DNA from 4 places in the Vibrio kasasachensis genome. Region 1 is predicted to be linked to each of the others. Evidence: predicted binding sites of a transcription regulator. Region 1 holds the regulator's gene; each other region holds the start of a gene.

Region 1 (3,214 bases):
TCTTTGTTATATTAAACTCAAGAAAGATGATTTTTTATTGATTCAAAACAAACCTAGCTTAGTTGTTAACATTTTGCCATTTTTTGACCCATTTAGTCACAACATGCGTTATCGCTATTCATTTTTCTTCGCTAAAATACTAACAGTACGAAAACTTGGAGCATTATCAGATGCAAGAACTAAAAGCTTTTAATGAAAAGCGTGCAGAAATTTACTGGTGGTTTTCTAGTTTGTTTGCCAAAGAGCTTACAGAGGCAGAACTAGTTCAATATCAAAGCCCTGAAATTCGCAGCTTCCTAGCTGGTCTTGGTGAAAACCCAACACTAAAACCCGCAATTGATCGACTTGTTGACGCGCTAAATCGTCAGATCGATCGCGAGGATGGACAACTTGAACTTGCCGCTGATTTTTGTGACTTATTTTTAAAGTCAGACAAGGAATCAGCATTACCTTATGCCTCTATGTATGTGGGTAAGAGCGGTCTATTACATGATGAACCCGCGATAGAGATGGAAGCACTGCTCATTCAACACGGTGTTGCGATCAATAAAGAGATGAATGAACCTGCTGACCATATTGCCATCGAACTCGACCTCTTAGGTAATATGATTATTCGCTCAAATGAACTTGAGCAGGAGCGTCATTTAAATGATGCGCTCATCGAACAAGAATCCTTTATTCGTCAACATATTCTTAACTGGGTACCAAAATTCTCAGCAAAGAGCCAAAGTTTAGACTCGTTTGGCTTCTACTCTGCGGTTGTATCGCTTCTGGTTGCATTCCTAAACCTTGATTGCGACTATCTTGTTGGTGAAGCCGACTAAAATCCGACTTCCGTTTGATGGGAAAAGGTTTTCGTTTGCTACTGGCGACGATGCGGTCTAAAATCGTAACCGAAAACGATAAAAAATATGAATCAAGTGCAAACCGCTGTAAAAAAGCGGTTTTTGTATTTCTAATACTTCCTGCCAATTTATTCAAGAATGTGAATAGCTAGGTGGCAACTATAAATAGGATCACACCTTATGGCCACTATAAAAGATGTTGCGCGTCTCGCGGGCGTTTCAACAACAACAGTCTCGCACGTAATTAACAAAACTCGCTTTGTTGCAGAAACAACTCAAGAACGTGTAATGGAAGCAGTACAAGAGCTAAACTACGCTCCTAGTGCCGTAGCTCGTAGTTTGAAATGTAACAGCACGCGCACCATTGGTATGCTGGTTACTCAATCTACAAACTTATTCTTTTCTGAAGTGATTGATGGTGTAGAAAGCTACTGTTATCGCCAAGGTTATACCTTAATTCTGTGCAATACCGGTGGTATCTACGAGAAACAACGTGACTATGTCCGTATGTTGGCTGAAAAGCGTGTCGATGGTATTTTAGTTATGTGTTCAGATTTCACTGAAGAATTGAGTGAGATGCTTAATCGTCACAAAGATATTCCAAAAGTGGTCATGGATTGGGGTCCTGAAAGTTCGCAAGCCGACAAAATCATCGACAACTCAGAAGAAGGTGGTTACCTCGCAACGAAGTACCTAATTAAACATGGTCACACCGATATTGCCTGTTTAAGTGGTCACTTTGAGAAAGCTGCATGTCAGGAACGTATTCAAGGCTTCAAGCGTGCTATGGCAGAAGCTAACTTACCCGTGGACGAAGATTGGATTCTAGAAGGCAACTTCGAATGTGACACAGCTGTGCTAGCTGCGGACAAAATCGTTGCTATGGATAAGCGCCCTACCGCAATTTTCTGCTTCAATGATACGATGGCACTTGGTTTAATGAGCCGCCTACAGCAAAATGGCATCCGTGTTCCTGAAGATATGTCTGTCATTGGTTACGATAACATTGAACTGGCTGAGTACTTCTCTCCGCCATTAACTACAGTTCACCAACCAAAACGTCGTGTCGGTAAAAATGCGTTTGAAATCTTACTTGAGCGAATTAAAGATAAAGAACACGACAAACGAATATTTGAAATGCATCCAGAAATCGTTGAACGCTCTACAGTAGCTAAAATAAACTAAGCTAATGATTCCTATAACAATAGCTGATGGTCATCACATCAGCTATTGCTTTTCACATTCAACTTAATTCTTGCATTAGGATCACAAATATCTCATAGTGTTGTAATACTTCTATGTCGAAGTATCTTAATCTTTAGCAAAGCAAATTAAGTCACGCACAGGGCAAACCATTCTGAAAAGATGGGACGCAAAGCCACCGGCCTAAACATTATGTATGGCAGCGGGGTTACCGATGGTAGAAATGCACTCGTTAACGGATTACTCTCCTGATTTCTGCATTAGCTGCTATTCTCTCGGACCTGATTTGGTGGCGTATTATTATACACATACACCGAGAAAGTACTGAATGGATAAACCAATACTTAAAGACTCAATGAGGCTATTTCAGCCACTAGGTCGTATTAAATCTCGCTCTATGTTTGGTGGGTTTGGGATCTTCGCAGACGAAACAATGTTTGCGCTAGTTGTACACGACAAACTTCATATTCGTGCCGACAACACACTCACTAAGCAGTTTAAACAACAAGGTCTAGAGCCGTACGTGTATCACAAGCGTGGGTTCCCTGTTGTGACCAAATACTTTGCTTTAAGTGAAGAATGGCAGGACGATTGTGACCAAACACTGCAAGTTGCTCGTGAAGCGCTTGTTAAAGCACAAAGCGAAAAGTCTACTCAAGCTGAAGCCAAACCAACTCGCATCAAGGATTTACCCAATTTACGACTGGCGACAGAACGAATGCTTAAGAAAGTCGGTATCGACAACGTTAAGCAACTCGAACAAACTGGCTCTCTTGAAGCTTACAAGGCTATTCGAGAGTCACACGTTAGTGAAATAAGCCTTGAGCTATTGTGGTCGCTTGAAGGTGCAATAAAAGGAACACACTGGTCAGTGGTTCCGCAATCTCGTCGGGATGAATTACTTTCAAGGTTGCATAACTAAACTCTAAGCCAGCGATAATCGCTGGTTTTTTTTTGAAAGTTTTCGTTGGCTTTACGGTTCTTATTCAACAAGATAGTAAATGAACATCAAGTTCAGGAGAAAAAAATGAATAAGAAGCTTGTTATCGGAGTATTTCTCGTCGCGTTAATTGCCCTGCTGATCACGCAATTTGGTGATCAACTTACGCTGACTAATGCCAAAGCCCAACAAGCTGCACTGAGTGCATTTATCGAACAGAACTTCG
Region 2 (3,214 bases), on a different contig from region 1:
ACAAAACCAAACTCAATGCCAGCACTAGCAAGCTAATTACTTATATAACCAAGCCACACCTCAAGTCTCATGAAGGGATCTTATAAAGAAGCTTAAACAAAGGTACACAACTTACCCTATCGGTTGCACTTTGTAGTCGAGAGCAGCCAATTATTTGGAATTTGGAGAATAGAATGGAAAATTTTGAGAAAAAAATAGTATTGGTTACAGGGGGAGGAACTGGCATTGGTAGAGCAACCGCATCGGCTTTTATTGCAAAAGGCGCCACAGTAATCATAACGGGGCGCAGACAGGAAGTACTTGAACAAACAGCACAAGAATTAGGAACGCAATGCTATGCCATTGTCAGTGATATCAGTGAAAGCGGTGAGGCTAGCCGAATTATTGATGAAGTGATTAGCCAGTTTGGACAACTAGATGTAGTCGTTAACAACGCGGGAACAGGCAGCATGGGACCACTATCACAAACAACGGATGACATTATTGAAAATATTTATCGTACCAATGTATTTGCGCCTTTGGCACTGATCCGAGAAGCAACCATTCACCTTGCTGAAACTAAAGGTACGGTGATCAATATTTCGTCTGTAACGGCAAGTGGAATGATGCCAGGCGTTGCAGCTTACGCTTCCTCAAAAGCTGCAGTGGAGCATGCCACTCGATTACTTGCAGTAGAACTTGGCCCAATGGGTATACGAATCAATGCGGTTGCACCTGGTCTTACAGACACAGATATCACCGAAGAAGTTAAGGCAAACGAGCAAATGTTGGGGATGATCATCGCGCAAACACCAATGGGACGCTTAGGCGCTCCTAAAGATATCGCAAACGCCGTCATGTTACTTGCTGATAACCGCGCTGGTTGGATCACAGGTCAGTGTGTTCAAGCCGGTGGCGGTTATTTACTGTAACGAAACTCAGAGATAGTTTTAGTTGTTCGCTCAGATAGGGATAATCAAATTACTTGCAACTGTACAATACTCGTTGCAACTTGCCTTGGGGCATAAATCCGTTAGCTAACTTGTTAACGTTCACTGATTGGAAGGTGAATAGTGGTGGTTCGGCGCCACCAGATAGCAAAAACCCCGACAACTCATTGAGTTATCGGGGTCTTTAAATATGTGGTACGCCCTGCAGGATTCGAACCTGCGACCACATCCTTAGAAGGGACGTGCTCTATCCAGCTGAGCTAAGGGCGCGCTACAGGGACAGGATTATACGAGTTAGAACGGGTAACACAAGGGATTTTAATAACATTCCGACCTGAATGCTTAAAAAAAGTGCATTATGAGTATTACTGATTAAAAACAACCCGACGCAAACGTTTGCTTATAGAAGTTTATTAATTTTTTTGCGACAATGCATCGCGTATTTCTCGCCATTCGATTCTGAAGGAAAGACATGACTGCTCAAAACATAGATGGAACGTTGATATCGCAAACTGTGCGTTCTGAAGTCGCTGCACGGGTAAAGGCTCGCAAAGAAGTTGGTTTACGTGCTCCCGGTTTGGCCGTAATTCTAGTGGGTGAAGATGCCGCTTCACAAGTATATGTAGGCAGCAAGCGCCGTGCATGTGAAGAAGTGGGCTTTATATCCAAGTCATTCGACCTGCCAACCACCACGACAGAAGACAAGTTATTAAGTCTAATCGATGAGTTGAATGGTGATGATACGATCGATGGCATTTTGGTTCAGCTCCCATTACCTGCCGGTATCGACACCACACACGTGTTAGAACACATCCACCCAGAAAAAGATGTTGATGGTTTCCACCCATACAACGTAGGTCGCCTTGCACAACGCATTCCTAAGCTACGCTCTTGTACACCTAAGGGTATTATTACCCTGCTGGGTCGTTACAACATCGATCTACGCGGTAAACACGCTGTGGTCGTTGGTGCATCCAACATTGTTGGTCGTCCAATGACGCTAGAGTTGTTACTGGCGGGTTGTACTACAACTACCTGTCATCGTTTTACCAAAGATTTGGAAAGTCACATTCGTCAGGCTGATGTTGTGGTGGTAGCAGTCGGTAAGCCTAATTTCATTCCTGGTGAGTGGATTAAGAAAGGTGCGGTTGTGGTTGATGTGGGTATTAACCGCTTAGAATCTGGCAAGCTAGTTGGTGATGTGGAATACGATAAAGCCAAAGAAAACGCGAGCTTTATTACCCCTGTTCCTGGTGGCGTGGGGCCTATGACGGTTGCAAGCCTTATTGAGAACACTATGCTTGCGTGTGAGCAGTTCCATACTAAGTAACTGGCTCCACACCAAATAGTTGAATTGAAAAAAGGGATGACATTGTCATCCCTTTTTTATTTAGGCTAGAAGAATCAAGCTAAGCGAATCACGAATACCCAATTGTCCAGAAGGAGTATTCGCGGGTTTCGCTAGCTTTGATAATCAATGAGCAAACTAGAGAGATAAAATCACACCCGCCAAAGAGGCACTCATTAGGTTCGCCATTACACCCGCAGCAATTGCGCGGAAACCATATTGAGAGATAAAGGTGCGCTTTTCTGGAACAATACTGCCCAAGCCACCAATCAGCATCGCCATAGTCGAAATATTGGCAAAACCACATAGCGCAAATGTCACAATCGCTTGTGAGTGCTCACTCAGTAATGGTTTAACTTCCATCAATTGAATGAAGGCTACGAACTCATTCACAACGATCTTATTACCAATTAGAGAGCCTGCGATGGTCGCTTCGCTCCATGGCACACCCAGTAGCCAAGCTACAGGGGCAAACAAATAGCCAAGGATCAGCTCAAAGCTTAGGTCGATACCAACTAAACCACCAGCCCAGCCTAACATGCCATTCAGAAGTGCAATCACGCTAACAAAAGCCAACAAGGTCGCGCCAACTGCCACTGCAATGCGCAAGCCTGCCATTGCGCCATCAGCCATAGCTTCAACTACGTTAGTTGCTTTTGGCATCTCAACGTTTTCTAGCTCAACTTCCGGTGCCAGTGTTTCGCTTTCTGGCATCATGATTTTTGCCATCAACAAACCTGCTGGCGCAGACATAAATGCCGCAGCAATCAGGTAGTTCAGATCAACCCCTAATGAGGCATAACCGACTAACGTACCACCAGCAACCGATGCCAAACCACAAGTCATCACAGTAAAGAATTGCGAATCCGTCATGTGCTTTAGATAAGGCTTAACCACAAGAGGTGCTTCAATCATACCAACGAAGATGTTAGCCGTT
Region 3 (3,214 bases), on a different contig from region 1:
ATTAATTTCGATACCATCACGGTTGATAGCTGGGCTCTCAACTTTCAATGTCGTCGCATCACGATGCATCTTCGGAGCCTTGCCAAGAAGAATCTCCATTGGCATATCAATTGGCGTATTGTCGAAATGCGTATCTTCCAACGTCAAATGACGTTCTTCTGTCGCTTCGCCAACTACTGCATAGGGCGCACGTTCACGTTTACAGATCGCGTCAAACTCAGCCATGTTTTCCACAGCTACAGCCAGTACATATCGCTCTTGCGATTCATTACACCAAATCTCTAGCGGGCTCATGCCTGGCTCATCATTTGGTACATCACGTAATTGGAACTTACCACCACGTTCGCCATCATCGACTAATTCTGGAAGCGCATTTGAAATACCGCCCGCACCCACATCGTGGATAAATGCAATTGGATTCTGCTCGCCAAGTTGCCAACAGCGATCAATCACTTCCTGACAACGACGCTCCATCTCTGGATTCTCACGTTGTACCGAAGCAAAATCTAAATCTTCTGCCGATTGCCCTGACGCCATTGAAGAAGCCGCGCCGCCGCCAAGACCGATGTTCATCGCAGGACCGCCAAGCACGATAAGCTTCGCGCCTACTGGGATCTCTTTCTTCTGCACGTGTTGGTCACGGATATTACCCAATCCACCAGCAATCATGATTGGTTTGTGGTAACCACGTACTTCTTCGCCTGCATGAGAAGTAACCTTCTCTTCATATGTACGGAAGTACCCAAGCAAGTTAGGACGACCAAATTCGTTGTTAAATGCCGCGCCACCAAGTGGGCCATCTAGCATGATATCCAACGCATTAACAATACGACCCGGTTTACCAAAATCCGTTTCCCATGGTTGTTCAAAACCCGGAATACGTAAATTTGAAGTGGTAAAGCCCACCAGACCCGCTTTCGGTTTGCCACCAATACCAGTTGCGCCCTCATCACGGATTTCACCACCAGAACCGGTTGATGCTCCTGGCCATGGCGAAATAGCGGTTGGGTGGTTATGAGTTTCTACCTTCATCAAGATATGTGCGTCTTCATGATGATAGTTGTACTGACGCGTTTCAGGATCTGGGAAGAATCGACCCACTTTTGAACCCGTCATTACCGCGGCATTATCTTTATAAGCAGATAACACGTATTCCGGTGTGATTTCGAATGTGTTCTTAATCATCTTAAATAGAGACTTATCTTGATCGATACCGTCGATAGTCCAGTCTGCATTAAAGATTTTGTGTCGGCAGTGTTCTGAGTTTGCCTGCGCAAACATCATCAATTCAATATCTTTTGGGTTGCGACCCAATTTGATAAAGCTCTCAACCAAGTAATCAATTTCGTCTTCTGCCAGTGCAAGACCAAGGGAAACGTTTGCTTTTTCAAGTGCGAGACGACCACCAGCTAAGATATCAACCTCTGCCACTGGAGCCGGTTCTGATACATTAAACAGCGCATCAGCCGCTTCAAATTCGGTGAATACCGTTTCCATCATGCGGTCATGAATGAGCGCTTTGATTGTTTGAATTTGCTCATCAGAAAGGGGGACGGAAGATTCCACATAATAAGCCGTGCCGCGTTCAAGACGTTTTACTTTGTCTAAGCCACAGTTACGGGCAATGTCCGTCGACTTTGAAGACCACGGAGAGATAGTCCCTGGACGTGGTGTCACGATAAGCAACAAACCTTGTGGTTCATGCTCTTCAATCGTTGGACCATAGGTAAGTAGCTTTTCAAGCTTGTCTAAGTCTGAAGCATCTAGATCCGACGACAAATTAGCAAAGTGCATAAACTCGGCGTAAATACCGTTCACAGGCAACTGCTGTTCACGGCAAAGTTCTAGTAGCTTGTTAACACGAAACTCGGAAAGAGCTGGGGAGCCACGCAAAATTCTCATGTGCTTAGGTCTCTCTGCAATTGATTAAGGTGATATTGGAATAAATTCAGATAGTTACTGGCAACCTACCGACAACTTATACCGATTTCATCTCTGGTTTCGGGCGCATTATAAAGGATTTATTTTTGTGATGTAACACTAAAAGCAAACGTTTGCTTTATTTTTTTGTCAAATTTGAAATACAGCATATTTAGCTATTATGATTCAACGCTTATCCCACCTGACATTGCTTAGCTTAAAGCGACTACACAAGCCACAGATACTAAACGTAAATTTGTCACATATGACAGAAAAATAAAGCCATGCTCGCGATAGCTTCAGCTTTACTTTGCCTTACCCGTCTACTCTGATATAAATGCCGTACATGAAGTACGAGACACTATGAATGATGATTAATAAAGTACGAGCTTATCTCTTATTCGCAATCAGCGCTGTCATGCTGGTCGGTTGCCAGATCGAATCGGCACCAAAAAGCGATTTAGATCAAATTCGTGAACGCGGCGTTTTACGTGTAGGCACATTAAATAATCAGCTTTCATACTACATAGGTCCTGATGGTCCTGCTGGTCTAGACTACGAAATTGCACGTCAGTTCGCGCAAGAACTTGGTGTTCGCCTCGAAATGAAACCCGCTTATCAAATTTCCAATCTTTATCCTGCGCTAGAAAATGGTGAGATTGATATTATCGCCGCTGGTCTAACCCAATCGCCAGAGAGATTAAAACGTTTTAGAGCCGGACCCGCTTACTACTATGTCAGCCAACAGTTGATCTACAAAAAAGGACATTGGCGACCACGTAATTTAAGCCAACTGCTTAAAAAACAAGATACATTAATTGAGCAGAACGATGGCAAGCCGGTTGTGACCATTGTGGTTGATTCCCACTTTGATCAAACCTTGAGCAAAATTAAAAGTGAGCACCCTAGTTTTCAGTTCGCTATTGATCGTTCAGCTGATGTGAGTGACCTGCTTAAACAAGTGTCCGAAGGTAAAGTACGTTTTACGGTAGCAGATTCCGTCGAAGTATCACTTTCCCAGCGAATCTACCCTGATGTAGCAACGGCATTCGAATTGACGGAAGATCAACCAACCTCATGGTTTTTACGTCGCTCTGATGATGAAAGCCTCTACGCCATGGTCATCGAGTATTTTGGTCATATAAAACAATCAGGTGACTTAGCGCAACTTGAAGAAAAATACATCGGTCATATCGGCACCTTTGATTATGTCGATACCCGTGCATTCATCCGCGCGCTAGACAAAAAACTTCCTAAATGGGCACCGCTATTTAAAGAATACTCAAAAGAGTTT
Region 4 (3,214 bases), on a different contig from region 1:
GGAAAATTCAGCCGTGCGGGAAGAAGTAAAAAAAGTAATTAGTTTTTGGGCTGAAAAAGGCGTGGATGGTTTTCGTTTAGATGTCATTAACTTGATTTCAAAGCAGCAAGATTTCCCCAATGATGATATTGGTGACGGGCGCCGTTTCTATACTGACGGTCCCCGAGTGCATGAATATTTGCAAGAGATCAGCCAAGCGGTGTTCCAAAAATATGGCAGTGTCACCGTGGGGGAAATGTCATCGACAATACTGGAGCATTGCCAGCAATATTCGGCACTGGATGGTAGAGAATTGTCTATGGTGTTTAACTTTCATCACCTGAAAGTCGATTACCCAAACGGTGAGAAGTGGAGTAATGCGCCATTTGATTTCATTCAACTAAAGCAGATTTTCAATCATTGGCAAACTGGCTTAAGTGGTAATGGTTGGGGGGCGCTATTTTGGTGTAACCATGACCAGCCCCGCGTTGTGAGCCGCTTAGGCGATGATCAACAATACCGAGTTGAATCAGCAAAAATGCTCGCAGCATCACTGCATATGATGCAAGGCACACCGTATATCTACCAAGGTGAAGAGCTGGGTATGACCAACCCAGGTTATCAAGAGATCAGCCAATATCAAGATGTTGAAAGTACCAATATGTACGACATTATGGTTAACCAGCAAGGTGTGAGCCATGATGAAATGATGGCGATTTTAACGCAAAAATCGCGTGATAATTCCCGCGCACCTATGCAATGGGATGATTCATTGCACGCTGGCTTTTCTCAAGGTACGCCTTGGCTTGAGGTTGCAAGTAACTACTTACATCTTAATGCGCAAGCCGCATTGAAAGACACAAACTCAGTGTTTTACTTCTACAAAAGATTGATTGAACTACGTAAACAGCAGCCTGTGATTACTCAAGGCTCGTTCCAAGATTTGTTGCCACAAGACAATCAGTGTTATGTCTATTTGCGAGAGAGTGCCACGCAGCAGCTTATTTCCATTAGTAACTATTATGCTGAGCAAGCTCAGTGTGAGCTCCCAGCGAATATTGAACTCGCGAATGCGAAGTGCTTACTCACTAACTATGACAATCAAGCGTTTCAACTTGAAGGTAGCATGGTAGCATTGCGTCCCTATGAAACAAGAATCCTGCTGATAGAGAAATAACTAGCAGCAATTCTCTCTTGAATCGCTGTTGGGTATTCTCTACGTGTATTTTTTGCCATCAAAGATTATTGATTGGTTGAACGAAAGGTGTGCATAGTATTGAAAAGATCAGCTTTTCGGTAGCTTGAGAAGGCAATTTGAGGTAAACCTATGTAATTGTCGTTTACAAGGTGTGAAGCTTTATGTGGCTCAAGTCACATGAAATCTAGGTCTACATGATAAACCTTGAAATTCAATATGAAAAAACTGCATGAGAAAATTGAAATTTTCTCTTTATGACCAAGATCAAATTAGTTAAAATGCGCGCCAATACGGTGACGAAAACGTTTGCGTCGGGGTCGTTTGCCAGTTTTTTGCAACTTTCAGTCTAAATCTGAGTCAGGAGATACAGATGCTTAAGCGTGATATGAACATCGCAGATTACGATGCGGAATTGTTCGCAGCTATCCAAGAAGAAACACTTCGCCAGGAAGAACACATTGAACTTATCGCTTCTGAAAACTACACAAGCCCACGTGTAATGGAAGCCCAAGGTTCTCAGCTTACTAACAAATACGCTGAAGGTTACCCAGGCAAGCGTTACTACGGTGGTTGTGAGTACGTTGATAAAGCAGAAACTCTAGCAATTGACCGCGCATGCCAACTGTTTGGTTGTGAATATGCTAACGTTCAACCTCACTCAGGTTCTCAAGCAAATAGTGCAGTGTACATGGCGCTATTAAATCCAGGCGATACCGTTTTAGGTATGAGTTTGGCGCACGGTGGTCACCTAACGCACGGTTCACCAGTAAACTTCTCTGGTAAACACTACAACGTTATTCCTTACGGCATCGATGAAGCTGGTCAAATCAACTACGACGAAATGGAAGCGTTGGCAATTGAGCATAAACCGAAGATGATCATCGGTGGCTTTTCTGCATACTCACAAATCGTTGATTGGAAACGCATGCGTGAAATCGCAGACAAAGTAAACGCGTTCCTGTTTGTTGATATGGCGCACGTAGCGGGTCTAATTGCAGCTGGTGTATACCCAACACCGGTACCACATGCACACGTAGTATCAACAACAACGCACAAAACGCTAGCTGGTCCTCGTGGTGGTCTGATCCTGTCTAATGCTGGCGAAGACATGTACAAGAAGCTGAACTCAGCTGTATTCCCTGGTGGTCAAGGTGGTCCATTAATGCACGTAATCGCTGGTAAAGCGGTGGCGTTCAAAGAAGCGATGGAACCGGAATTTAAAGCATATCAAGCGCGCGTAGTACAGAACGCAAAAGCTATGGTAGCTCAGTTCCAAGAACGTGGTTATAAGATCGTATCTAACAGCACTGAGAACCACTTGTTCCTTGTTGATTTAATCGACAAAGACATCACAGGTAAAGATGCAGATGCAGCGTTAGGCGCAGCGAATATAACGGTAAACAAAAACTCTGTACCAAATGATCCACGTAGCCCGTTTGTAACATCAGGTATACGTGTTGGTACGCCAGCTATTACTCGCCGTGGCTTTAGCGTAGAAGATTCAAAAGACCTGGCAAACTGGATGTGTGACGTCCTAGATAACATCGGCAATAATGATGTTACTCAAGCTACGAAAGCTAAAGTGCTTGAAATTTGTAAGCGTCTACCAGTTTACGCCTAATTTTCTGCTTGAATGATTCTATTTCTGTGTCAAAGGTGCTCGTTTACAACGGTAAACTGCGCGCCTTTTCCTTGAAGTAAAAGCCATTCAATTTGAAAATAGTTTGATATATCCGTCATACTTGAAGTTGCAGCGGTGTTGGCTGTGTTCGCGCGCCCCAATCACATAGTTCACCTATGCTCAGGGGACTTTCTTACTTGCCGCCTACCTGCACCTTCAAGTTTCTTGGGTATAAGGAGCCTTAGGGCTCCTTTTGTGTTTCTAGCGGCGTTTGCCACTACTTGTAAATGCTCAGCAGTGTGCCAGATTTACATTTGAATGAGTAATATCGAGAGCTTTCGCTAAACTTTCCCAATCCTTCGCCGTCGCAATAGTCGATATTAATATCACGCATAGTCTCTAGGGTATTTTGCTGT

Evidence for each region. Region 1 encodes PurR, which represses purine synthesis genes. Its sites were predicted from a motif close to TNANGNAAACGTTTNCNTNA; they were not measured.
Region 2: a site for PurR is predicted at 1,314-1,333, ahead of folD (bifunctional methylenetetrahydrofolate dehydrogenase/methenyltetrahydrofolate cyclohydrolase FolD). Genes of this name have one in related genera too.
Region 3: a site for PurR is predicted at 2,043-2,062, ahead of purL (phosphoribosylformylglycinamidine synthase). Genes of this name have one in related genera too.
Region 4: a site for PurR is predicted at 1,472-1,491, ahead of glyA (serine hydroxymethyltransferase). Genes of this name have one in related genera too.

The regions. Positions count from the first base shown of each region.
Region 1 is NZ_JAKJTB010000015.1:101,941-105,154, reverse strand. Features, by position in the region: gene torD (molecular chaperone TorD) at 171-824, shown strand; gene purR (HTH-type transcriptional repressor PurR) at 1,026-2,030, shown strand; cyclic di-GMP riboswitch class I at 2,182-2,264, shown strand; gene L4C38_RS13225 (TfoX/Sxy family DNA transformation protein) at 2,377-2,970, shown strand; gene L4C38_RS13220 (TVP38/TMEM64 family protein) at 3,076-3,214, shown strand, end outside.
Region 2 is NZ_JAKJTB010000008.1:289,916-293,129, reverse strand. Features, by position in the region: gene L4C38_RS01755 (NAD(P)H-dependent oxidoreductase) at 1-86, shown strand, start outside; gene L4C38_RS01750 (SDR family NAD(P)-dependent oxidoreductase) at 174-911, shown strand; tRNA gene L4C38_RS01745 (tRNA-Arg) at 1,123-1,199, opposite strand; gene folD (bifunctional methylenetetrahydrofolate dehydrogenase/methenyltetrahydrofolate cyclohydrolase FolD) at 1,402-2,259, shown strand; gene L4C38_RS01735 (NupC/NupG family nucleoside CNT transporter) at 2,416-3,214, opposite strand, start outside.
Region 3 is NZ_JAKJTB010000020.1:8,569-11,782, reverse strand. Features, by position in the region: gene purL (phosphoribosylformylglycinamidine synthase) at 1-1,902, opposite strand, end outside; gene mltF (membrane-bound lytic murein transglycosylase MltF) at 2,288-3,214, shown strand, end outside.
Region 4 is NZ_JAKJTB010000008.1:99,091-102,304, forward strand. Features, by position in the region: gene treC (alpha,alpha-phosphotrehalase) at 1-1,156, shown strand, start outside; gene glyA (serine hydroxymethyltransferase) at 1,548-2,798, shown strand; gene L4C38_RS00790 (hypothetical protein) at 3,076-3,214, opposite strand, start outside.